DNA from 3 places in the Novosphingobium sp. ZW T3_23 genome. Region 3 is predicted to be linked to each of the others. Evidence: riboswitches for the same ligand, from Rfam matches in the RefSeq annotation. Region 3 holds a riboswitch; each other region holds the start of a gene.

Evidence for each region. A riboswitch is a leader RNA that binds a small molecule or an ion and turns the genes downstream of it on or off. The one in region 3 is predicted to bind cobalamin.
Region 1: linked by a shared signal. The riboswitch ahead of ACI3K3_RS09505 (TonB-dependent receptor domain-containing protein) and the one ahead of ACI3K3_RS17800 (TonB-dependent siderophore receptor) in region 3 are both predicted to bind cobalamin.
Region 2: linked by a shared signal. The riboswitch ahead of ACI3K3_RS19450 (cobyrinate a,c-diamide synthase) and the one ahead of ACI3K3_RS17800 (TonB-dependent siderophore receptor) in region 3 are both predicted to bind cobalamin.

The regions. Positions count from the first base shown of each region.
Region 1 is NZ_JBJDRF010000013.1:17,592-25,460, forward strand. Features, by position in the region: gene mdh (malate dehydrogenase) at 137-1,099, opposite strand; gene ACI3K3_RS09495 (hypothetical protein) at 1,590-1,907, opposite strand; gene ACI3K3_RS09500 (cell wall hydrolase) at 2,098-3,252, opposite strand; cobalamin riboswitch at 3,477-3,666, shown strand; gene ACI3K3_RS09505 (TonB-dependent receptor domain-containing protein) at 3,768-5,600, shown strand; gene ACI3K3_RS09510 (ABC transporter substrate-binding protein) at 5,597-6,598, shown strand; gene ACI3K3_RS09515 (FecCD family ABC transporter permease) at 6,595-7,563, shown strand; gene ACI3K3_RS09520 (ABC transporter ATP-binding protein) at 7,560-7,869, shown strand, end outside.
Region 2 is NZ_JBJDRF010000047.1:6,138-14,006, reverse strand. Features, by position in the region: gene ACI3K3_RS19460 (FAD binding domain-containing protein) at 1-853, shown strand, start outside; gene paoC (aldehyde oxidoreductase molybdenum-binding subunit PaoC) at 850-3,048, shown strand; gene ACI3K3_RS19450 (cobyrinate a,c-diamide synthase) at 3,104-4,591, opposite strand; cobalamin riboswitch at 4,692-4,897, opposite strand; cobalamin riboswitch at 4,966-5,158, shown strand; gene ACI3K3_RS19445 (TonB-dependent receptor plug domain-containing protein) at 5,381-7,261, shown strand; gene ACI3K3_RS19440 (DUF1636 domain-containing protein) at 7,261-7,668, shown strand; gene cobT (nicotinate-nucleotide--dimethylbenzimidazole phosphoribosyltransferase) at 7,665-7,869, shown strand, end outside.
Region 3 is NZ_JBJDRF010000038.1:21,799-29,667, reverse strand. Features, by position in the region: gene ACI3K3_RS17815 (hydantoinase B/oxoprolinase family protein) at 1-1,530, opposite strand, end outside; gene ACI3K3_RS17810 (winged helix DNA-binding protein) at 1,663-2,172, shown strand; gene ACI3K3_RS17805 (DUF4198 domain-containing protein) at 2,424-3,155, opposite strand; gene ACI3K3_RS17800 (TonB-dependent siderophore receptor) at 3,206-5,290, opposite strand; cobalamin riboswitch at 5,469-5,714, opposite strand; gene ACI3K3_RS17795 (energy transducer TonB) at 5,815-6,519, opposite strand; gene ACI3K3_RS17790 (TonB-dependent siderophore receptor) at 6,650-7,869, opposite strand, start outside.

The DNA of each region.
Region 1 (7,869 bases), on a different contig from region 3:
CGATTCCGGCTTGGGAAGCGCCTTGGCGCAAATTCCGCGAAGTGCAACCGTCCAGATCGTAAAATCAACGGCCGGATAGGCCGAAGCCCCGCCCGCCCCGTCGAATTACGGGGCGGGCGGGGCCGTCTAGTTCGGATCAGGCGAGAGTGCCGTCGATGCCCTTGCAGGCGACCAGCAGTTCCTTGACCGCGTCGACCGAGACCTGAAGGTTGGTCTTGGCTTCGCCGTCCAGCTCGATTTCGATGATCTCTTCGACGCCATTGGCGCCGATCACGGCGGGGACGCCGACATAGAGGCCGTCAACGCCGTACTGACCGTCGACATAGGCGGCGATCGGCAGGATGCGCTTCTGGTCGTTCAGGTAGGCTTCGGCCATGGCGATGCCCGAGGCGGCCGGGGCGTAGAAGGCCGAGCCGGTCTTGAGCAGGCCGACGATCTCGCCGCCGCCCGAACGGGTGCGCTGGACGATCGCGTCGATCTTTTCCTGGGTGGTGCGGCCCTGCTTGATGAGGTCCGGAACCGGGATGCCGTTGACGGTCGAGTACTGCACGACCGGCACCATGGTGTCGCCGTGGCCGCCGAGCACGAACGTGTTCACGTCGCGGATCGAGACGCCGAATTCCCAGGCGAGGAAGGTCGAGAAGCGGGCCGAGTCGAGCACGCCGGCCATGCCGACGACCTTGTTGTGGGGAAGGCCCGAGAATTCGCGCAGCGCCCAGACCATCGCGTCGAGCGGGTTGGTGATGCAGATCACGAATGCGTCGGGTGCATTGGCGGCGATGCCTTCGCCGACCGACTTCATCACCTTGAGGTTGATGCCCAGCAGGTCGTCGCGGCTCATGCCGGGCTTGCGGGCGACACCGGCGGTGACGATGATGACGTCTGCGCCGGCAATGTCGGCATAGTCGTTGGTGCCGGTGATCTTGGCGTCGAAGCCTTCAACGGGGCCGCACTGCGACAGGTCCAGAGCCTTGCCCTGGGGCAGGCCTTCAGCCACGTCGAAGAGGACGATATCGCCCAGTTCCTTCTGCGCGGCGAGGTGCGCGAGGGTGCCGCCGATGTTGCCGGCGCCGATGAGGGCAATCTTCTTACGAGCCATGATGCTTGCTTGTCCTTCCCAAAGGCGGGACCAACGGACGAAAAGGCGGCCTGCGCTTGTCCCGCTGAGGCAGGTGCCGGTGTTCAATGCCGGGCGGCCTACGCCCCCCGAACCGACAATGCAACCGGGAAAAGCCCATGCAGAGGGCTCATGCGTCGCTTTTTACTGATAATAGTTCGCAATTGCAATAAGCCATGGGAGTGCGCGGAAAACGCCGCCCGAAACGAGGGTTTCGGCCTCTTTTACGCAATCGGCAAGGCGCAGATTGCATCCGCTGCATGCCGGCTTCGAGTCTCTCGCACGCGCGGGTGACCGGCAAGCGTCACCTTCTGCGAGTCGCCCCGAGGAAAGGGCAGGCGGTCGCGTCGAATGAGTGTGCCAGCCTATTGTAGAGGCTGGACGCTAACGGTGGGTGTCGCTGGTCTTGCGGAATGTTTCCCGGGGCGGGAGTTTGTCCGCGCCTTCTGCAGGATACGATTTCGCCTGTCTCTCAGCCGTTGCCGATGCGGCGCGCGAAGGCATCGGCCATGCGGCGGTCGAGCTGGCGGCAGATCGCGATCCACCAGGTGCATGCCGCGTCGTCACCGGCCAGGCGCGCGGCTGCGGCATTGGCGCGAGCATGAGCGGCGGCGGACAGGCCGTGGCGGGAGAAATGGCGCAGCGCCTCGGCGAAGATGCGCTCGTTGGCGGTGTCGGCAACGGTGTCGGAGGCGGCTTCGCGGATGTCCCGGCGGCGATGGGAGCGAAGGCGTGCCGCCGTGTTATCGTTGGCGGCGCAGAGCGGCACCGACGGGCAGAGGGCGCGCACGATCACGGGGCAGGAGCGTTTCCGGGCAGCGGAAAAGCGGATGGCCATGGTAAAGCGCGCCTCTTGTTGAAGGACGCCCTGGAGCGGCGTCTCGGACCTTAGTTATAGGATGAAGCCGCTAAGTCTTGGTGAGGGCGTATGGTTGCTGAAACCTTGCGGCCGATATTTCGCGAATCCTTGAGGCCCGCGTCTAGCTTTTGGGCCTAGCTTCGGGCTGGGCGATCCATTTGCCGGAATTGGCGTATTCCGGGCGCACGCCGGTAGCTTCAGGCAGATTGCGCGCGCGGTAGAGATCCTCGCCGCCGCGTTCGCGCACGTCGCTGGAATAGGCGGGGTTTGAATAGGCGGGGCCGGAGGGCGCGGCCTGCGCGGCCGGAACTGCTACGGTTTCCACCCGGACAGGCGCTTCCTCGAATGTGCGTTGCACGGCCAGCGGGTCTAGCGCGGCGCTGGCCAAGGCGCTGGCGGCGGAATCGTCGCGGCGATGCGGCGCGGCGAGCGGTTCTCCGCCGAGATAGGCGAAACGGAACGAGGCCGGGTTTCCGGCGGCGCCGTTGAAGGCATAGAAACGGTGCGCGCCGATCGTCGTGAGGTAATGGAGGCTCGGCGCCCAGTAGGGGTTGATCTGGATGGTATGATAATGCGTGGCCAGCCCGACCGGCGCATAGACCTGGCCCGAGAGCGCGGCCTGGGCCACCTCTTCGGCGCGCTGCCAGAAGTAGCGCTGTGGCGCCCGCGCCAGCGATCCGTCGCAGGTGAAGGAGAACTGGCAGCCGGTCGGTCGCTCCGACCCCTGATAGACGACGCCGCAGACGGTCTTGGGATAGGCCGGATGCGCCACCCGGTTGAGCACGACTTGCGCCACCGCGCGCTGGCCGCCGTCGGGCTCGCTGGCGGCTTCGTAATAGATCGCGGCGGTGAGGCACTGGAGAGCGCGGCTGCGGTCCACGCCGGAATTGTCGATCCTGAGCGCGCGGGCGACGGGGCCGATGGCGCCGCCGTCCGCATCCGAATGAATGCCTTCCCCGACCTTGAGCACCGGCTGCTCGGCTTCGAGATAGTAATAGGCCGAGCCGGGGAAGCTGGCACCCGGTTGTTCGAACGGCATGGGCAGCACGGTCTGGTCGGCAGCGGTGGCGTCAGCGAAGGGGAACGGCTCCCATGCTGCAAGCGGCGGGGAAGCGAAGGCGGGGAGGGCGACCGCCACGAGCGAGGCGGCGCAGAGCGTCCACCGACGCCGCCTGCGCTGGAGCCGCTTGCGTCCGCCGCGCACGAAATTGCCCTGGAAATCACGCGGACGCGGTTCCCAGTTTTCGGTGCAGGATGGGCGGTTGGCGGCGGTCAATTCGGATCCTCTCGGTACGTCCTCGCATGAGGCGCCCTTCGCGCCTATCCTGCTTTGGTCCGCGCGGCACCCGCCGAGATGGGCCCGTCCCGAAGCGGCACAGGCGCGCGGGATAGCCTGAATCGCTTAAGACTCTCTTTGTGATTTCCCCCGGCGATACCGGAAGGTCACCCATCCGCCCCGCTTGCCAATCCCCCCGCTGCCCAGTATCGGCGCGATACGTCATGGGTGGCCCGGAGCCGGGCCCCAAGTCTTAGGACCTGGTGGGAATTTCGGCGCAAGTCGAAAAGCTGCCCCCGCAACTGTGACCGGGGAGCGCCCCTTCCACGCGATGCCACTGGGTCATACCGGGAAGGCGGGAGGCGGCGCGACGATCCGGGAGCCAGGAGACCTGCCTGTGACGGTCGTTCCGCAGCCGGGCGGGGTGTCCCGGCATGCAGCGAGCCCGCGCGCATGAGGAAAGGCGCGCGGCTCCGCCATGGACGGCACTTGTCGTTCAGGTTGGAGGAATACGCGTGAAATACCTGTTTATGCTGGGGACCGCACTCGCGGTCTCAACGCCTTTTGCCACCGCCGCACTGGCGGACGAAGCCGCAATCGATAATATCGTCGTCACCGCGACCCGCACCGAAACGCCCACGAGCGAGATCGGCCAGTCCGTCTCGGTCGTCACCCGCGAGGATATCGAGCGCACCCAGGCGGTCACCGCCACCGACGTGCTGGCGCGCCTGCCGGGCGTGACCTTCACCCAGTCGGGCGGCTTCGGCCAGCCCGCCAGCGTCTTCATCCGCGGCGCCGAGAACGCGCAGAGCCTGGTGCTGATCGACGGCGTGCGGATCAACGATCCGGGCGACGTGGGCGGCGGTTTCGACTTCGGCAGCCTGACGGTGGGCCAGTTCGATCGCATCGAAGTGGTGCGCGGATCGTCCGGCGTGCTCTGGGGCAGCCGGGCCATCGGCGGCGTGATCAACCTCATCACCGCGCGCCCGACCGATGAATGGACCGCGCGCGGGCAGGCGGAATACGGCTGGCGCGACCAGAAGCAGCTCGGCGCCTCGGCAGCGGGCAAACTGGGTCCGGTCGGCCTGACGCTGGGCGGCAACTGGCTCAAGGGTGACGGCTATTCCGCCTTCAACGAGCGCCGCGGTGGCACCGAAAAGGACGGCTTCGAAAGCAAGAGCGCCTATGCCCGCGCCGAAGTGCAGATCGTGGAGGGCCTTTCCGCCGACGCCGGAACCTATTGGACCAAGGCCAACTACGACTACGACAATACCGGGGCCGATGCCCTGAACGTGGGCATGAAGCGCGACACCGTGGGCTACGCTAACTTGCGCTACAAGGGCCTCGATGGCCGCCTCACCGCGCGGCTCGGCTATGGCCTTACCGATACGCGCCGCATCTCCGACGACGCGGTCTTCGGTCCCTTCACCACCAACGGCCGTAACGATCGCTTCGAGGGGCAGGTCTCCTACACCCCGATCGACATGGTCAGCGTGCTGGTCGGCGCCGAAACCGAGAAGCAGAAGTTCTCGGACAACTACGGCTCGAAGGATTCCACCTCGATCGACAGCGTCTTCGGCATGGTCACCCTGCGCCCGGTTACCGGCCTGACCCTGAACGGCGGCGTGCGCTATGACGACAATTCGGACTTCGGCAGCAAGACCACTTTCTCGGCCAACGGCGCCTGGGTGATCGGCGGCAGCGCGGAAGCCCCGATCCTGCGCGCCAGCTATGGCGAGGGCTTCAAGGCGCCGTCGCTCTACCAGCTCTACACCAACGCCGGCTTCCGCGCGCTCGATCCCGAGACGTCGAAGTCCTGGGACGTGGGCGTGGAGCAGCCTTTCGCGGATGGCCACGGCACGTTCTCGGTCACCTACTTCGATCGCAAGACGAAGAACCTGATCGACTACGATCTGGCCGCGTGGAACTACTACAATGTCGGCCGCGCCCGCGCCAAGGGCGTGGAACTGGGCATGCAGGCGACCGACTGGGAGGGCTTCGACATGAGCCTTTCGGCCACCTACCTCGACGCCACCAACGAGATCACCGGCGCGCGCCTGGCCCGTCGCCCCAAGACCAACCTCTATGCCAGCCTCGACAAGCGCTGGGCGGCGGGCTTCCGCCTTGGCGCCGATCTGCGCGTGGGCGGCGGACGCTACGATGACGTCGCCAACGTCAATTATCTCGGCGGAAACGTCGTGGTCGGCCTGCGCACCGCCTATGATGTGACGCAGAATATCCAGGTCTACGGCCGTATCGAGAACCTGTTCGACGAGCATTACGAAGTCGTGCGGACATACGGCACGCCCGGACGCGCGGCTTATGCCGGGGTTCGGGTGAAGATGTGATCCTGTCGTCTGCCCTGACGACCGCGGTTGTACGGGGCAGGCGCAAGGCCCGGCGGTTCCTTGTCGTGCTGGCTCTGGCCGGCTCGGCAATACTGGCGGGCTGCGGGGGCGGTGGCACCACCGAGGCCGCCCCCGCGGAACCGCCCGGCGGAAGGCCAGCCTCCGGCGGAAGGACAGCCTCCGGCGGTTCCGGGCCGACGATCGTCTCGCTCAACCCCTGCACCGATGCGATCCTGGCCGAAGTGACCGGGCCGGGGCAGCTGCTGGCCATCTCCAGCTATAGCCACGATCCCGAAAGCAGCTCCATGCCCATGGCGGAGGCCGGGCGTTTTCGCGCGATCTCCGGGACCGTGGAGGAAGTGGCGACGATCCATCCGCGCGTGGTGGTGGCCAGCGCCTTCCTCGATCCCGCCAGCGAGGCGGCGTTTCGGCGGCTGGGGTACCGGCTGGTCAAGATGCCGATCGCCCCCGACCTCGCCTCCGCGCGCGAGCAGGTGCGCGAACTGGCGCGGCTGGCGGGCCATGCCGGGAAGGGCGAGAAGCTCGTCGCGCGGATCGACGCTGCCGTGGCCCGCAACGCGCCGCCGCCTGCGTGGCGACAGATTCCGGCACTGGTGTGGGAATCCGGTGGACTTGTCGCCGGAGACCGGACCCTGATCGTTGACATGATGAGGCACACGGGCTTTACGAATGTTGCCGGCGCGCGAGGTCTTTCCCAGGCCGATTACCTGCCTCTGGAGAACGTGCTGGCGGACCCGCCGCGCGTGGTCTTCGCGGTGGGCGATCCGCTCGCCGAGGAGGATCGAATGCTGCACCATCCGGCGCTTTCCGCGCTGAAGAGTACCCGGCGGTTCCAGCTCAGCCGTTCCATCCTGTGGTGTGGCGGACCTACCATTCCGCGCGCGCTGGACGAGCTGGCGGCGGCCCGCCGGGCTTACGTCCTGTCGCGGCATTTGTCGCAGGCGCCGCACTCAGGGACGTCTTCGCCCCGGCCATGAACCTGCGTTTCGTCCTGCTGCTGGCCATCGCGCTCTGTATCGCGGTGCCGCTGTCGTTGCTGGCGGGCCGCGTCTGGATCAACCCCCTGGCGCCGGAACTGCACAGCGCCTCGATCATCCTCCTGCAATTGCGCATGCCGCGCGCGGTGCTGGCGCTCGTGCTGGGCGCTGGCCTGGGGGCGTCGGGCGCGGCGATGCAGGGCTACCTCCGCAATCCGCTGGCCGACCCCGGCCTGTTCGGCATCGCGCCGGGCGCGGCGCTGGGCGCGGTGCTGAGTTTCTGGACCGGCTATGCCTCGGCCCCCTGGATGCTGCCGGTCTTCGCGCTGATCGGGGCGGGCGGGGCGATGACCCTGCTGGCGCTGATCGCCGGACGCGGCGGCGGCGTGGCACTGTTCACGCTGGCGGGGCTCATGGTGTCCAGCCTGGCGGGTGCGCTGATGAGCCTGGCGATCAGCCTCAGCCCTTCGCCTTTCGCGATGAGCGAGATCGTCACCTGGATGATGGGCTCTCTGGCCGACCGGTCGTGGCGCGAAGTCTGGATCGCGACGCCGCTGACGCTCGCGGGGATCGGCGTCTTGCTCTACGCCGGACGCGACCTCGACGCCATGACCCTGGGCGAGATGGCCGCGCGCTCGCTGGGCGTGGAGCCGCTGCGGCTTCAGGCGCTGATGATCGTGGGCGTGGGGCTGGTCGTCGGCGCTGGCGTGGCGGTGGCCGGGATCATCGGCTTCGTCGGCCTGATGGTGCCGCATCTGGTGCGGCCGATGACCGACCGCAAGCCGTCCTCGCTGATCCTGCCTTCCGCGCTGGCCGGAGCGCTGCTGCTCCTGATCGCGGACTGCCTTTGCCGCATTCTTCCGCTGGCGGGCGGTGAACTGCGGCTGGGCATCGCGCTCAGCCTGCTGGGCGCGCCGTTCTTCCTGCGACTGCTGCTGCGTATGCGGCGGGGGATGGTGGCGTGAGCTTCGGGGCCGATAACGTGACGGTGGCAGGGCGCCTCGACGGCGTCTCGCTCAATTGCCGCCGGGGCATGGTCACCGCGATCTGCGGCCCCAACGGGGCGGGCAAGTCCACACTGCTGTCGGTGATCGCCGGCCTGATCCGGCCTGACGCAGGCCAGGCGGTGATGGGCGGGCGCCCGCTCACCGCCGTTTCGCTCGCCCAGCGGTCGCAATGGATCGGCTATCTGCCGCAGTCGCCCGAAGTGGCCTGGGACGTTTCGGTGGAAGTGCTGATATCGCTCGGCCGCCTGCCGTGGCGCGACGCTC
Region 2 (7,869 bases), on a different contig from region 3:
CCTGCTTGACCTGATGAAGCTGGAGATCGAAACGCCGACGCACCTCGTCGACGTGCAGGATCTCGGGCTGGACCGGATCGAGGAGACCGGGGAAGGCGGCCTGCGTATCGGCACGCTCGTCAGCAACACTGCTCTGGCGGCGGATCGACGCGTGCGGCGGGACTATGGCGTGCTTACCCGCGCCATCGTGGCGGGCGCCTCGGGCCAGCTTCGCAACAAGGCGACCACCGGCGGCAACCTGCTCCAGCGCACCCGCTGCCCTTATTTCTACGACACCAACCAGGCCTGCAACAAGCGCAAGCCCGGCTCCGGCTGCGCGGCGATCGGCGGGTTCAGCCGCCAGCTTGGCGTGGTCGGCACCAGCGACGCCTGCATCGCCACCCACCCCAGCGACATGGCGATCGCCCTGCGCGTGCTGGATGCCTCGGTCGAGACGGTCGATGCCGCCGGCAAGACCCGCAGCGTGCCGGTCGGAGAGTTCCACCGCCTTCCGGGCAACACCCCGCATGTGGAGAACGTGCTCCAGCCCGGCGAGCTGATCACGGCGGTCACCCTGCCCAAGCCTCTGGGCGGGCGGCACTTCTATCACAAGGTCCGCGACCGCGCGTCCTATGCCTTTGCGCTGGTGTCCGTCGCGGCGGTGCTGAACAAGGACGGCAGCGGCCGGGTCGCCTTCGGCGGCGTGGCGCCCAGGCCCTGGCGTGTGGAGGCTGCCGATGCGCAACTGCAGAGCGGTGCCGGTGCCGTGGCGAAGACAGCCTTCGCCGATGCGCGTCCCACCCATGAGAATGCCTTCAAGGTCACTCTGGCCGAACGCACGCTGGCGGCCCTTATCGCGGAGAACCGGGCATGAAGTTCGATACGCCTGCGGGCAAGAACCCGATCGACGCGATGAAGGTCATCGGCCAGGCCGTCGATCGCGTGGACGGCAAGCTGAAGACCACCGGCCAGGCGCCCTATGCCTATGAGCATGGCGATGTTCCCGCCAAGCCTGCCTATGGCTATGTGATAGGTGCAGGGATCGCCAAGGGCCGCATCGTCTCGATGAACACGGCCGAGGCGAAGCGGATGCCCGGCGTGCTGGCGGTGGTCAGCGCCGAGAATGCGCAGCCGCTTGGCAAGGGCAGGATGAACACCGCCAAACTGCTGGGCGGTCCGGCCATCGAGCACTATCACCAGGCCGTGGCGGTTGTGGTGGCGGAGAGCTTCGAGCAGGCGCGCAGCGCGGCCAATGCCGTGCGGATCGAATATGCGCGTGCCGATGGCCGCTTCGATCTGGCCAAGGCGAAACCCGGCGCGCAGCCGCTGACCGGAAGCGACGCCGATACCCATACCGGCGATTTCGAAGGCGCTTTCGCCTCGGCGCCGGTGAAGTTCGACCAGACCTACACCACGCCCGACCAGAACCACGCGATGATGGAGCCTTTCGCGACGATCGCCTGGTGGGAAGGCGACGCGCTTTCGGTCTGGACGTCGAACCAGATGATCGCCTGGAACAAGAGAGAGCTGGCGGCCACCTTCAAGATACCGCCGGAGAAGGTCCATGTCCGCTCGCCCTATGTCGGGGGCGGTTTCGGCGGCAAGCTGTTCCTGCGTGCCGACGCGGTGATGGCGGCGCTGGGTGCGAAGGCCTGCGGGAGGCCGGTGAAGATCGCCCTGCCGCGTCCGTTCATGGTCAATAACGCCACCCATCGGCCCGCAACCATCCAGCGCATCCGCATCGGCGCCACGACCGAAGGGCACATTACCGCGATCGGGCATGAAAGCTGGTCGGGCGATCTACCCGGCGGCGGTCCGGAGGCGGCGACGCAGCAGACCAAGCTGCTCTACGCCGGGGCCAATCGCCTCACCGCCATGCGGCTGGCGGAGCTGGACCTTCCCGAGGCCAATGCCATGCGCGCGCCGGGCGAGGCGCCGGGCCTGATGGCGCTGGAGATCGCCATCGACGAGACGGCGGAAAAGCTTGGCATGGATCCGGTGAAGTTCCGCGTGCTCAACGATACCCAGGTCGATCCCGAGCATCCCGAGCGGAAGTTTTCCCAGCGCAATCTGGTGCGCTGCCTGGAAGAGGGCGCGCAGCGCTTCGGCTGGAACCGGCGCAGCGCCAAGCCCGCGCAGACCCGCGAGGGCCGCTGGCTGATCGGCCTCGGCGTGGCCGCGGCGTTCCGCAACAACATCAACATGACCTCGGCCGCACGCGTGCGACTGGCGGCCGACGGCATGGTGACGGTCGAGACGGACATGACCGATATCGGCACTGGCTCCTACACGATCATCGCCCAGACGGCGGCGGAGATGATGGGCCTGCCGGTCGAGAAGGTGCGCGTGAAGCTGGGGGATTCCTCGTTCCCGGCATCGGCGGGCTCGGGCGGCCAGTGGGGCGCCAACAGCTCGACCTCGGGCGTCTACGCGGCCTGTTCCAAGCTGCGCGAGCTGGCCGCGCAGCGTCTGGGCATGGACCCGGCGACGGCGGAATTCGTCGATGGCGAAGTGCGCGCGGGCAATCGCTCGGCCGCGCTGGCGGAAGCGGCGAAGTCCGGCGAGATCGTTGCCGAGGAGACCATGCAGTGGGGCGATCTGGCCAAGACCTTCCAGCAGTCCACCTTCGGTGCGCACTTCGTGGAGGCGGCGGTGGATTCCTACACCGGCGAAACGCGGGTGAGGCGGATGCTGGCGGTCTGCGCGGCCGGGCGTATCCTCAATCCCAAGACCGCGCGCAGCCAGGTGATCGGCGCCATGACCATGGGTGTCGGTGGCGCGCTGATGGAGGAACTCGCGGTCGACAAGCGCTTCGGCTTCTTCGTCAACCATGACCTTGCCGGATACGAAGTGCCGGTGCACGCCGATATTCCGCACCAGGAGGTGGTCTTCCTGGACGAGGCGGACGACAAAGTCTCGCCCATGAAGGCCAAGGGCGTGGGTGAACTCGGCCTTTGTGGCGTGGGCGCGGCGGTCGCCAACGCGGTCTACAACGCCACCGGCGTGCGCGTCCGCGACTATCCGATCACGCTCGACAAGTATCTGGCGAAGCTGCCTGCCATCGCCTGACGCCTAACGGCACGAGCTTGGGCAGGCCCGGAGAGGCACGCTGAAACAGGCTACGTCATCCTGAACTTGTTTCAGGATCCATTCCGCCTCCCGGCTCCGTCTGGGCGTGCTGGGCGATGGATCCTGAAACGAGTTCAGGATGACGGTTGGCCGGAGTGGGGGGGCCGGTTTCACCACCGACACCATTCTGGCCCAGCAGAAGGTCCGCAACCAGCTCCGGCGCTGAAGGGAAATAGAAGTGCATGTAGCTCGCCGTGAGCGGGCCGTGGCGGAAAATCTGCTCGCCCTTGCGCCCGTCCGGCGTCTGGGCGAGCACGATCGGGGGAAGGGTCGTTTCGAGCTGGGAATAGTGGAAAGTGTGGCCGCGCACCGCGTGGCCGTCCAGCACCGCCTCCTGCATGCCAAGCGCGACGAGGCGCTTCTGCATGGTCGCGCGGGCAGGCAGCAGGCCCAGCATCGGCGCGCTGCCGCCCGCCGCATCCGTGAGCCTTTCGCAGGCATAGAGCATACCGCCGCATTCGGCGAGGATCGGTCGGCCTGCCGAGAAATGGGCGCGGATCGCCTCGATCATCGGACGATTGGCGGATAGCGCCGCCAGATGAAGCTCCGGATAGCCGCCGGGCAGCCAGAGTGCGTCGCAGTCCGGCAGAGGGGCGTCCCGCAAGGGCGAGAAGAACGACACTAGCGCCCCCGCGCGTTCCAGGAAGTCCAGGTTGGCGCGGTAGACGAAGGCGAAGGCTTCGTCGCGGGCCACGGCGATGCGTCGCTCCGCCAGTGTGGCAGGCGGCAGCGACGGGGACCGGGCCGGCGGGAAGGAGGCGGGGTCTGGCAGCCACAGGGCACTCTCGGGGATAAGGTCGGCGGCGCGGTCGATGCGGGCTTCGAGGTCCGCGATTTCGCCTGCCTGCACGAGGCCGAGATGGCGTTCGGGCAGGCCCATGGCCTCGTCACGCCGCAGAGCGCCGAGCCATTGCACGCCCGAGCCTTGGGGCATCCCGCGTTCCAGCAATTCGGCGTGGCGGTCGCTGCCGACGCGGTTGGCGAGCACGGCCGCCACCTTCACGTCCTTGCGATAGGTAGCGAGCCCGTGGACGAGCGCGCCGAAGGTCTGCGCCATCGAGGAGCCGTCGAGCACGGCCAGCACCGGCAGCCCGAACAATCGGGCCAGATCGGCCGAGGAAGGCGTGCCGTCGAACAGGCCCATTGCGCCTTCGACCAGGATCAGGTCCGCCTCACTGGCCGCCTCGTGCAACAGCGCGCGGCACTGCTCCTCGCCGCACATGAACAGGTCCAGCTGGTGGACCGGCGCCCCGCTGGCCACTTCGTGGATCATGGGATCGAGGAAGTCCGGGCCGCATTTGAACACGCGCACCCGGCGTCCGGCGCGGACGTGGCGGCGGGCGAGGGCGGCCGTGACTAGGGTCTTGCCCTGCCCCGACGAGGGCGCGGTGACGAGCAGCGCGGGGCAGGCGTTTGCCGGTGCCTCCAGGGATGGAGATGCAGATATCGCTGGGACGGGCAGGCTTGGCAGCGGTTGATTCACAGTTCCCCCTTCGACGCAAACGCTCGTAAGTCGTCACGCGAAGGTGCCCTCTTCCGCAAGAGAGCAGGAACTTCGTCCGCCCGGTACATCCCGCCCGCGCGAAGGATCGACGGCGAAGGGCCGGTTTCCTGACTTCCCGGATCCTCGCGCCTTCCGCCGCCTTCTCGAAGCGGCCGCTTCAATGGCGTGGTGGCGGGGCGCATCCCCGGTTACAGTTGCGGGAGCAGTGCCGGCAGTCACGGATAGCTTCCGTGGTCCGGACTTCCCGATTAAGCCCTTGCGGGCACCCCTTGCGCCGGGTGGACTATGGGACTTCGCGGGCCTGCGCAAGTATCGGCGCGGCCCCCCTCTTGCACGGCGCAGCGCCAGCCGATAGGGGCGCCCCTGCGACAGGTTCCCCGCGAGGGGATCAAAAGGGAACGCGGGTTCAATACCCGGGCTGCCCCTGCAACTGTACGCGGAGAGCCGTGCGGCCATTTCGCCATTGGGGGTGCAAACCCCTGAGAAGGCGGCCGAAACGGCATTGACCCGTGAGCCAGGAGACCTGCCCGTCGCAGTCGTTCTTCGACCGGACAGGGTGAGCCGGCCGAACGGGGCATTTCCTCGCTGAGCGACAGCCACTGCCGTGCCCGCAAGCGGCGCGAAAGGGCCTGTCGTCGTGTCTCGCGACTGCATGTCCTTCGCCTGCCTGTCGAGCGTGGCCGGGTTCGACGCTCGCTTAAAGGATATGCCGTGAACTTCCGAATTTCTGCCGCCAGCACTCTTGTTCTTGCACTGGCTCTCCATCCCATGGTCGCGTCTGCCGAAGAGGCGGCGGAGGCCTCCACTGCCGACCGGATCGTCGTCAGCGCGCTGCGCACCCCGGTCGCGGCCGATCGCGTGGCCGACAGCGTCACCTTGCTGGACGAAGCGCAGATCGTCGCGGCGCAGCCGATCGCGCTTACCGACATGCTGCTGCGCACGCCCGGCATCAGCATTTCGCGCAATGGCGGCTACGGCACCACCACCTCGCTGCGTATCCGGGGTGCCGACGCCGGGCAGTCGGTGATTGTGATCGACGGCATGCGCCTGTCCGACGCGTCCTCGACCGCCGGCGGATATGGCTTCGCGAACATGTTCGTGGACGATGCCGAACGGATCGAGATCCTGCGCGGCCCGCAGTCCATCCTCTGGGGCAGCGATGCCATCGGCGGCGTGGTCAACGTCCGCACCCGCCGCCCGACCGAACCGCTGGAAGGCAGCTTCGCACTGGAAGCCGGAACCCATGACACGGTTTCGGCGCGTGCCGGTGTAGGCGGCACCTCCGAGGCGGTGGACTGGCGCCTCTCCGCCTCGCGCTTCACCACGGACGGCATTTCGGCACGGTCCAACGGCACCGAGGACGACGGCTACCAGCGCAGCGCCGCCAGCGGCACCCTGACCTTCCGGGTCGCGCCGGGCGTGTCGCTCGACGTGCGGGGCTACTGGTCGGATTCGAAGAACGATTTCGATGGCACTTCGGGCGACTCCCTGGCCTATGGCCGGACGGAGGAATGGTCGGGCTATGCCGGGCTCAACTTCACCCTGTTCGGCGGCAGGTTGGCGAACCGGGTGGCGGTGCTTCAGACCGAAACGGACCGCCGGAACTACGACCCCGCCCGCTCGATCCGCCAGATCACCTTCGATGCCCATGGCCGCGTGCGCCGGTTCGAATATCAGGGAACCTACACGTTCTCCGACGCCGTGCAGGCCGTGTTCGGCGCCGAGCGCGAGGAGCAGCGGATGACCACCGCATCGCCTTCGAACAGCGCCACGCCCTATGTGCTGACGCCGGAAAAGGTGGATACGAACAGCGTCTACGGCGAGTTGCGGGTTACGCCCGTGGTGGGCCTCACCGTCAGCGGCGGTGCGCGCTACGACCACCAGTCGCGCTTCGGCGGCAACACGGTGTTCAGCGCGGGCGCGGTCTATACGCCCAACGGCGGCGCCACCGTGCTGCGCGCCAGCTATGACGAGGGCTTCAAGGCCCCGTCGCTCTACCAGTTGTTCAGCATGTATGGCGTGAACGACCTGAACCCGGAAAAGGCCAAGGGCTGGGAAATCGGCGCCGAGCAGGGCTTCGGCGAGGCGTTGCGCCTGTCCGCGACATGGTTCGAGCGCGATACCGACAACCTGATCGACTTCGCCTATTGCCCCACGAGCGGCGCCCTGCCGGATGTGTGTTATGTTCCCGGCACCACCACCTCACGCTTCGGCTACTATGCCAACGTCAAGGCCAGCCATGCGCGCGGGCTGGAACTGGCGGCTTCGGCCAGGTGGGGTGTGCTCTTCGCCGAGGGCAACTACAGCTGGATCGAGGCCGAGGACCGGACGGAGGGCAGCGCCACTTACGGGCGCCAGCTTCAGCGCGTGCCGCGTCACCTGGCCAATGTCGAAGCGGGCGTGGACCTGCCGCAGGGCATGCGGGCAAGCGTCGCCGCGCGCTATTCGGGCGAAAGCTACAACGCCGCGACCGGCACCGCGACGCTCGACGACTACTGGCTGGTGGACTTGCGCGCGCAGTGGCAGGTCAGGGAAGGGCTGATTCTTCAAGGACGTATCGAAAACGTGGGCGATGAGAAGTATGAGACCGTAAGCGGCTACGGCACGCTCGGCCGCACCGTCTATCTGGGCCTGAGGAGCCGCTTCTGATGCTGCGTCCCGTCGAACCCGGTCCATCAGTGGTGGTGTGCAGCACCTGCCGTCACTCGGCGGAAGCGCGCGAGGATGACGAAGGCCGTCGCGGCGGCGTGCTGCTGGCCGAGGCGATGCGCGCGGTGCAGGCGGTCGAGACCACGCTTCAGGGCGTGGCGGTCCAGGAAATGCCCTGCCTGTTCGCCTGCCAGCGCCACTGCACGGTGGCGATCCGCGCGCCGGGCAAGCTCGGTTACGTTCTCGGAGACTTCGCGCCGGACGAGGGCGCGGCCCGCGCGATCCTGGAATATGCCGTGCGCCATGCCGCCAGCGAGCATGGGCAAGTGCCCTATCGCGAGTGGCCGCAGGGCGTGAAAGGCCATTTCATCACCCGGACGCCGCCCGAAGGATTTGTGGGGACATGATCCGCTTCGACGACCGCGCCGCTTTTGCGGCGGCGCTGGCAGACCTGCCCGCGCCGGACGGCGAGGCGGCGGAGGCCGCGCGCAGTCGGCAGGCCAGGCTGACCAAGCCGGCCGGTTCGCTGGGGCGACTGGAGGACATCGCGGTGTTCATGGCCGGGTGGCAGGGGCGCGAGCGACCACGCGCAGAGCTTATCCGCGCCG
Region 3 (7,869 bases):
CAAGCCGGTGACGGTTCCGTCATCGAGCGGAAGCTCCACCGCTACCCGTCGCACTTCGCTGCGATCGGCCAGTCCCATGCCGTAGGCGGAAAGCACACCGGCGAAAGGATGGATGAAAACGGTGGAAATGCCCAGCTCCGCGGCCACCATGCAGGCATGTTGCCCGCCGGCGCCGCCGAAGCACTGCAAGGTGAAATCGGCGGCATCGTGACCGCGTTCGGTGGAAACTTCCTTGATCGCCAGCGCCATCGCGGCGACGGCCACCCGCACGAAGCTTTCCGCGACCTCCCGTGGGTCGGTAGGGCGCCCCGTCGCACCTTCCACTTGCCCTGCAAGCGTGGCGAAGCCCTGTGCCACGACATCGCTGTCCAGCGGCAGGTCTCCGTCGGGACCGAAGATCGCCGGAAAGAACGCAGGCGCAATCCGGCCGAGCATCACGTTGGCGTCGGTCACCGTCAGCGGGCCGCCTCGGCGATAGCAGGCGGGGCCGGGATCGGCGCCGGCACTGTCCGGTCCGACGCGGTAGCGCGCACCGTCGAAATGCAGGATCGAGCCGCCGCCTGCCGCCACCGTGTTGATCGCGATCATCGGCACGCGCACTTTCGCGCCCGCCACTTCGGCATCGATCACCCGCTCCAGCGCGCCCGCATAAAGCGCGACGTCGGTGGAGGTGCCGCCCATGTCGAAGCCGATGATGCGTTCGAAGCCCGCCGCCTGCGCGGTTCGCGCGGCACCGATGACGCCTCCGGCCGGGCCGGACAGGATCGCGTCCTTGCCCTGGAACGTGTGGTGATCGGTAAGCCCGCCGCTTGACTGCATGAAATAGAGCGGCACGTCGCCCAGTCGATCGACCACGCGGCCCACGTAGTCCCGCAGGACAGGCGAGAGATAGGCATCGACGACCGTGGTGGAAGCGCGGGATACCAGGCCCAGCAGGGCGCTGGTGCCGTGGCTGGTGGAGACTTGCGTGAACCCGGCGTTCCTGGCCAAATCCGCCAGCCGCCGTTCCACTTCGGGATATTTCCAGCCGTGCACCAGCGCGATGGCACAGGCGGTGATGCCTTGTTCGCGATGCCGCGCGAACATCCGCGCGGCGGCAGCCTCATCGAGCGGCGAGATCGCGGCGCCATCGACATCGCAGCGCCCGCCCACTTCCTCCACGGCCGTGTAGAGCTGCTGCGGCAGCCGGATATCCAGCGCGAAAAGATCGGGGCGGCTCTGGTCGCCGATCTCCAGCAGGTCGCCGAAGCCCTCGTTCACCACCAGCAGCAGCGGCGCGCCCTGGCGTTCCAGCAGGGCATTGGTGGCGACCGTCGTTCCCATCTTGACGCCGGATACCAGCCCTTCCGGCAATGCTGCGTCGAATGGCAGATCGAGCAGGGTCCGGATGCCGGCGGTGGCGGCGTCGCGGTAGCGCTGGGGGTTTTCGCTCAGCAGCTTGGTGGAAACGAAAGTCCCGTCCGGGCGCCGACCCACGATGTCCGTGAAGGTGCCGCCACGGTCTATCCAGAACTGCCAACCCGACGACATTCTTAGCTCCAACAATTTACCGACAAATTGTGAATGACGGCTTTTCCTGCCGCCTGTCAAGCAGCACCAGCATCGCCACGGCTTTCGCTGAGCATCATTGACAAGCCCTTCGGCACGATTTCATACACCCCTATGAGCGCCAGCGAACCCGGTCCGATCATTTCCTCCGCCCATCTTGCCGATGGCGCGTCTCCTGCGCTTTCCGAGCTGGAGTTCAGCCTGACCCTGGCAGCCAATGCCTATCAGAAATGGATCGTGCGTTGCGCGGCCGCCGCGGGCCAGCAGCTCAGCCCGCTGGAAGTGCTGGTGCTCCATTCCGTCCGGCATCGCGATCGCCCCAAGCGGTTCATGGACCTGATGCTGGTGCTCCATGTGGAGGATGCGCACCTGGTGAACTACGCAGTCCGCAAGCTGTCGAGCGCCGGGCTGGTGGTGACGCGCCGGGTGGGCAAGGAAAAGGTCATCGAAGTGACCCCGGCAGGCATCGACTTCTGCAATGCCTATCGCGCCATCCGGGAAAAAGTGCTGGTCGGCGACGTCAAGGCTTCGTTCGAGGAAGACGTGCTGTCACGCACTGCGGAAACCTTGCGCATGCTTTCGGGAGACTACAACCAGGCCGCCCGCGCGGCGGCAACGCTGTAACGGATAGGAGGGGGCTGACGGCGTTTCAGTAACTTATTGGCTATTGTCGTCGTCCCGGACTTGATCCGGGACCGCTATGTACTCTTGAGGCGAGAGCTTGCGATGGGCCACTGCGGCGTTGCGCTGCTTTCGGGCTTCGAGTGGCCTTGCCAGCGGTCCCGGATCAAGTCCAGGACGACGCGAACGGCAGCTCACCGCGTCAAAGGCGAAGGCCGACCGTTCAAGCCAGCCTTCACCCTCGATGCGCTGGATCACTCCGGCTTGTGTTCGAGCGTGAAGCTCAGCGTCGCCGTGTGTTCGACGGTGCGGTACTTGGCGGGATTGTCGCTCGGTCCTTCGTATACGGCGTGGATCACATTGAGGCCCTGGTTGCGCACCACGAGCGTGACGGTACCGTCGGCCCCGCTCACGACTTCCTTTCCATCGGGATCGTTGACGAAGTCGTTGATGAGGCGCGCGCCGGCGAAGGGCTTGCCCTGGTAGAGCACCTTGTAGGTCAGTTCCTGTCCCAGCGTCTTCGGGATCGGGCCGGCGGGCACGATCTGAAGCGTCTGGCCCGGCAGCACGGGCACGGCGGCAGGAGCGCCCTGGACACGCACCGCGTACTTGACGTTCCTGGTAGAGACTTCGGCGCCCGGCATCTCGTCCAGGCTCTTCTTCTCGTAATGGCCGCCCTTCATGCGCGACCAGACCCCGTTCTGGAGGATTGCGGTGACGAAGGTGGGGGTGGTTCCGGTATCCACCAGCATGGCCAGCCCGGAAACCCGGTGCGCGGCCTGGATCGGCTTGCCCTGCTCATCGTAGGCCGCAACGCTTTCGACCAGCGGCTCGCGCTTCACCATGTCGAGATCGTCGGCGCCTTCGCCGTAGACGAGCACGATCTGCCGCGAACGTTCCGTGAGGTAGATGCCGTGCGCCTGCGCCGGAAGCGCGGGCAGGGTCAGGAGCGAGGTGAGGATCATGGCATTGAAAGCAGTCTTCATCATGCACTTCCTTGGCTGGGTTCGAACGGGAAAATAATGGCGGCTGGGCATCACAGGCCGACCGTCACGCTGGCGACGGCGCTGCGCGGAGCGCCCGGATAGAGGTTGCTGCCGAAGCCGCGCTCGGCGTAGCTCTTGTCGAACAAGTTGTTGATGTTGACCTGCAGCTTCACCCTTTCGGCCAGGGGATAGTAGGCGAGCAGGTTCACCGTCGCATAAGCGCGGATGAGCGGTGCCGTCGCCGCCGTGCCGGCAATGCGGCGCCCCAGATAGGTGATGCCCGCGCCCGCGCCGAAGCCTCTCAGGACGCCGTCCTGGAACTCGTAGACATTGAGCAGGCTGGCCGAATGGCGAGGCGTATTGGGAAGCCGCTGGCCGGGCGCCAGGCGGTTGTCGCGGGTCACTTCCGAATCCGCGAAGGCATAGCCGCCCACCACGCGCCAGGCCCGCGTGATATTGCCCGTGATCGATATGTCGATCCCCCGGCTGCGCACTTCGCCCGCCGCAATGCTGTAGTCGAGGTTGTCGGGATCGGTCGTGGCGACGTTCTGCTTGGTCGTGTGGAACAGCGCCGCCGTTGCGCTCAGGCCGCCGTCCAGCAGGTCGAGCTTGACGCCCGCTTCGTAACTGGTGCCGCGTTCGGGATCGAGCACGTTGCCGTTCACGTCGGCGGCGGTGTTGGGCTTGTTCGAGCGCGCGTAACTGCCGTAGAGCGAGACTTGCGGCGAAAGCACGAAGACCGTGCCGAGACGCGGCGTGAACACGGTCTGCGAGAACTTCGACGTCACGCCGTTGCGCAAGTTGAGGTTGTCGCTCTCGTACCGCTCAAGCCGTCCGCCGATCAGCATTTTCAGCCAGGGCAGCAGCGAGACCTGATCCTGCGCATAGCCCGCGAAAGTGCGGGTCTGCGTGCGGATGCTGGTGAAGGTGCCGTTGAGCGGCGGGATCGCGGACCCGTAGACCGGCGCGAAGATGTCGATCGTGAACGGCGAGGACGCGGGGTTCGAATTGCGGATGACTTCGGTGTAGTGAAACGCCTCGAATTCGGTGCCGAGCAGTATTTCGTGCTCGACGCTGCCGGTCGCGAACTTGCCGATCAGGTTGACCTGCGCGTCGAGATCGCGCCAGCGCAGGGTCCGCTCGCTATAGGTCCGCACCAGGGTGCGCCCGTCGGGCCGCACGCTGGAGGCCTGGATGCCGGGCCCGCCCAGTTCGCCGTTGTAGTACTGGATGCCGGCGCGCAGCTTCCAGTCCCGGCCCAGCTTGTAGTCCGCCGTCAGGTTGCCCAGCCCGTTGCGCACGCGCCAGCGGCCGAGCGAAGGCTCGCCGAAGAAGCGGGAGGAGGGGATCGCGCTGTCCAGTTGATTGCGGAACGCGGGATTGCCGCGATCCAGCGGGGTCTTCACCTGCACGAATTCGCCGCCGAGCCGGATCGTCAGGTCGGCCGAAGCGTCCCAGGCGACCACCGGGGCAACGACGACGCGGTCGGATTCCACATGATCGCGGAAGCTGTCTCCGCCTTCCACCGCCGCGCCGATGCGATAGCGCAGGGACTGGTCGCCGGTCACCGGGCCGGTGGCATCGACGGTTCCCCGCCAGCCGCCGAAGCTGTCGATCCGCGCGCCGAGGGTCTGGGCCGTCGTTCCGGCCGGCTCGCGCGAGACGATGTTGAACGTGCCGCCCGGATCGCCGCGGCCATAGAGCAGGGCGGCGGGGCCGCGCATCACGTCCACCCGCTCCACGGCGATCGAGTCCGGCGCCGGCGGATAGCCCCGGTTCATCGGGAAGCCGTTGCGGAAGTATTCGGAACTGGTGAAGCCGCGCAAGTTGTAGTCGGTAAGGCCGGTGCCGCCGAAATTGTTGCCGCGGGTAATGCCGCCCGCATAGGCCAGCACGTCCTCGACGCGGTTGGCCTGCAGGTCTTCCACCACCTGGCGGGTCAGTACCGTCACCGACTGCGGGATTTCCTGAAGCGGGGTGTCGGTTCGGGTCGCGCTGGAAGAGCGGGGCGCGTTATAGGCGCCGCTCTTTCCGGTGACGACGATGGCGTCCTCCGGGGGCGCGGTTTCGGTACCATGCGCCGTTATCGGTATCGCGAACAGCGCCAGCAGCGCGGTCGTGCTATGCAGTCTCAAGTCATTCCCCACGGGCGTCGAGCAACACCGGGCGGGAGGCGTCCGCGCGAACGGCCGGCGCGCGCGACGGCCGGACGCCCCGAAGGCGGCAGACACGCGACACCGATGCGGCCCCCGCCGCATTCTCGTCGCTCAGACGGAGAAGTTGACCGTGCCGAGACCATCCCCTGGATCAGGCAAGAGCGACCGGTGCGACGGCAGGTCTCCTGGCTTGCGGGTCACAGCTTGATGCACGGCCTTCCCAGGCCCCGCATGGTTTAGCGTCCGGCCCAGTGGCTGGCGATCCGGGACACTTCCCGACCGCACATGTGCATCGCGCTCGCCGCTCACAGTTGCAGGGACAGCCTCGGATTCAAGGATCGAAACCCTCTCACCGTGTTCCCTTTTAAGCCTTTCTCAAGGCACCGACGCGATCAATCCGGCAACCGAAGTCGCCGAATGTCGGCGGCGTTATCTGCAATAAAACCAATTCGCAATAGCAATAGCAGCGTTCGTGCGATCTTGGCCGACGTCGCGGCCACGCATCACCGCATGAAGAATTCGACCGGTACCACCAGTTCGATGGCCTCGCCCTTCATGTCTTCCGGCGGCCTGGGCAGCGGTTGCGCGCGCCGGGGCAGCGCGAGGGCTTCATTGTCGAGCGAACGGACGCCGGACGAACGCTCCAGGGTGACCGTCAGAACCTTGCCCTGCCGGTCCATGGAGAAGCGGATATAGGGCACCCCCTGTTTGCGCGCGAAGTGGGCGTCGCGCGGGTATCGCTTAACCCTGTCCAGCGCGGCGAGCACACGCCCCTCCCAGGTCGGCTTGCCGGTCGAGGCCTGCGGTTGGGGGGGCAAGGGCCTGTTGACCGGCGCGGTTTCCTCGCGCGCCGGGGGCGCGGGATCCGGCGGAGCGGGCCGGACGGCTGGCGCAGCGGGCAGCGGTTCGGTTGCGGCGATCACGATACTCGGCGGGAGGATCTCCGCTGCTTGCGGCGCAGGCTCCTCCTTGCGCTTTCGGGACGGGCCGGGCGGAACCTCGCGAACCGGTTCGGGGGGCGCGGCAGGCGGGGCGACATTGAAAGCGCTGATCGTCGGCCGGGCCGGCGGAGCGCTGTAGGTGGTCCATGTCAGCAACAGCCCCGCGCAGATCAGCAGAGCCACGCCTGCGGTTCCGCCCAGTCCCGTCAGGCGCGCGCGCAGCGAGGTGGGTTGATCGGCGTAACGGGTGTGTGCGGGCACGGGCACTTCTGTCTGCCCGTGCTCGTTAGGGAACTTCCGGCAGACGACGGCGGGGGCGTTCATGATCGGCATGCCGCACCATTGCCGGAACGGATCGCGCTTGCCCCGATCGGTCCGCCGTCGTCCATCGTCATGGTCAGATCCGTCCGCGCAAGGTCAGGCGGAAGCTGCGCGGCTCGCCGTAGATGTTATAGAACGAGGCATAGCCGGGGATGCGCAGATAGGTCTTGTCGAAGATGTTGCCGACGTTGATGCCCGCCTCCCACTTCTCGTTCAGGTCATAGGCGACGCGCGCCGATGCGATGGCATAGCCGCCCTGCCGGATGACCGAGCTGTACATGTTGCTCTGCGACTGGACACCCGCGCCCAGCTTCAATCCCGAAAGCGGCCCCTCGAACCCGGCCTTGCCGAAGCTGAACTGCGACCACAGCTTGAACAGGTGCACTGGCATGCGCTCGGGCTGGAAGCGCTGGCCGACGTTGTCGGGGTCGGAGTCGCTGAGGTATTTCTGCCGGTTGTAGGTATAGCCTGCGGTGATATCCCATCCGGGCAGGGGACTTCCGGTGACTTCGGCTTCGATCCCCTGGCTCTGGATCTTACCGGCGGCGCGGGTGCAGGTGCCGTCCGCGGTTCCGCCGCAACCTATGTTGAATTCGTCGATGATGGGCCGGTTGGTGTCGCGCAGGCGGAACACCGCCAGCGTGGCATTCAGCGCATCGTCGAAGAGCGCGGCCTTCACGCCCGCTTCGGCCTGCCAGCCGACACGCGGATCGAGCACGCGGTTGTTCACGTCCTGCGCCGTCTGAGGCACGAACGTATCGACATAGCTGGCATAGAGCGAGACTTGCGGCGTCACGTCCAGCACGGCACCGACGTAGGGCGTGAAACGGCCATTCGTGGTTGCGTTGCTTTCCACCCATGCCGTCCTGTCCGGCAGGACATCGCGCTCCTTGTTCTTGTAGTACGACAGGCGGCCACCGACGATCACCGTCAGCGGGTCTGCCAGGCGCAGGCGCGCGGAACCGTAGATGCCGGTCTGGACGGTCAGCGTTTCGTACTTGCTGACGACGTTGGAGGGAATGACGGCGCTGAAATCGTGGTCGTTCAGCATGTCCCAGTCAGTCGGGAAGGCGAAGTTGGTGCCGCCGACGAAATCGTAGCGCGAACGATTGACGCCCAGGGTCAGTTGATGCTCCTGCCCGAACAGCTTCACCGGGCCGTTCACATGGATGTCGAAGCTGTGCCAGGTGATGTCCTGTTCGATCCGGCCTGCGGAAAGGCCGCTGACGAGGCCGGTTGCCTTGTCGATGGCATACCAGGCCGAGGTCGATGCGCCGTCGTAGTCGATATCGCGAT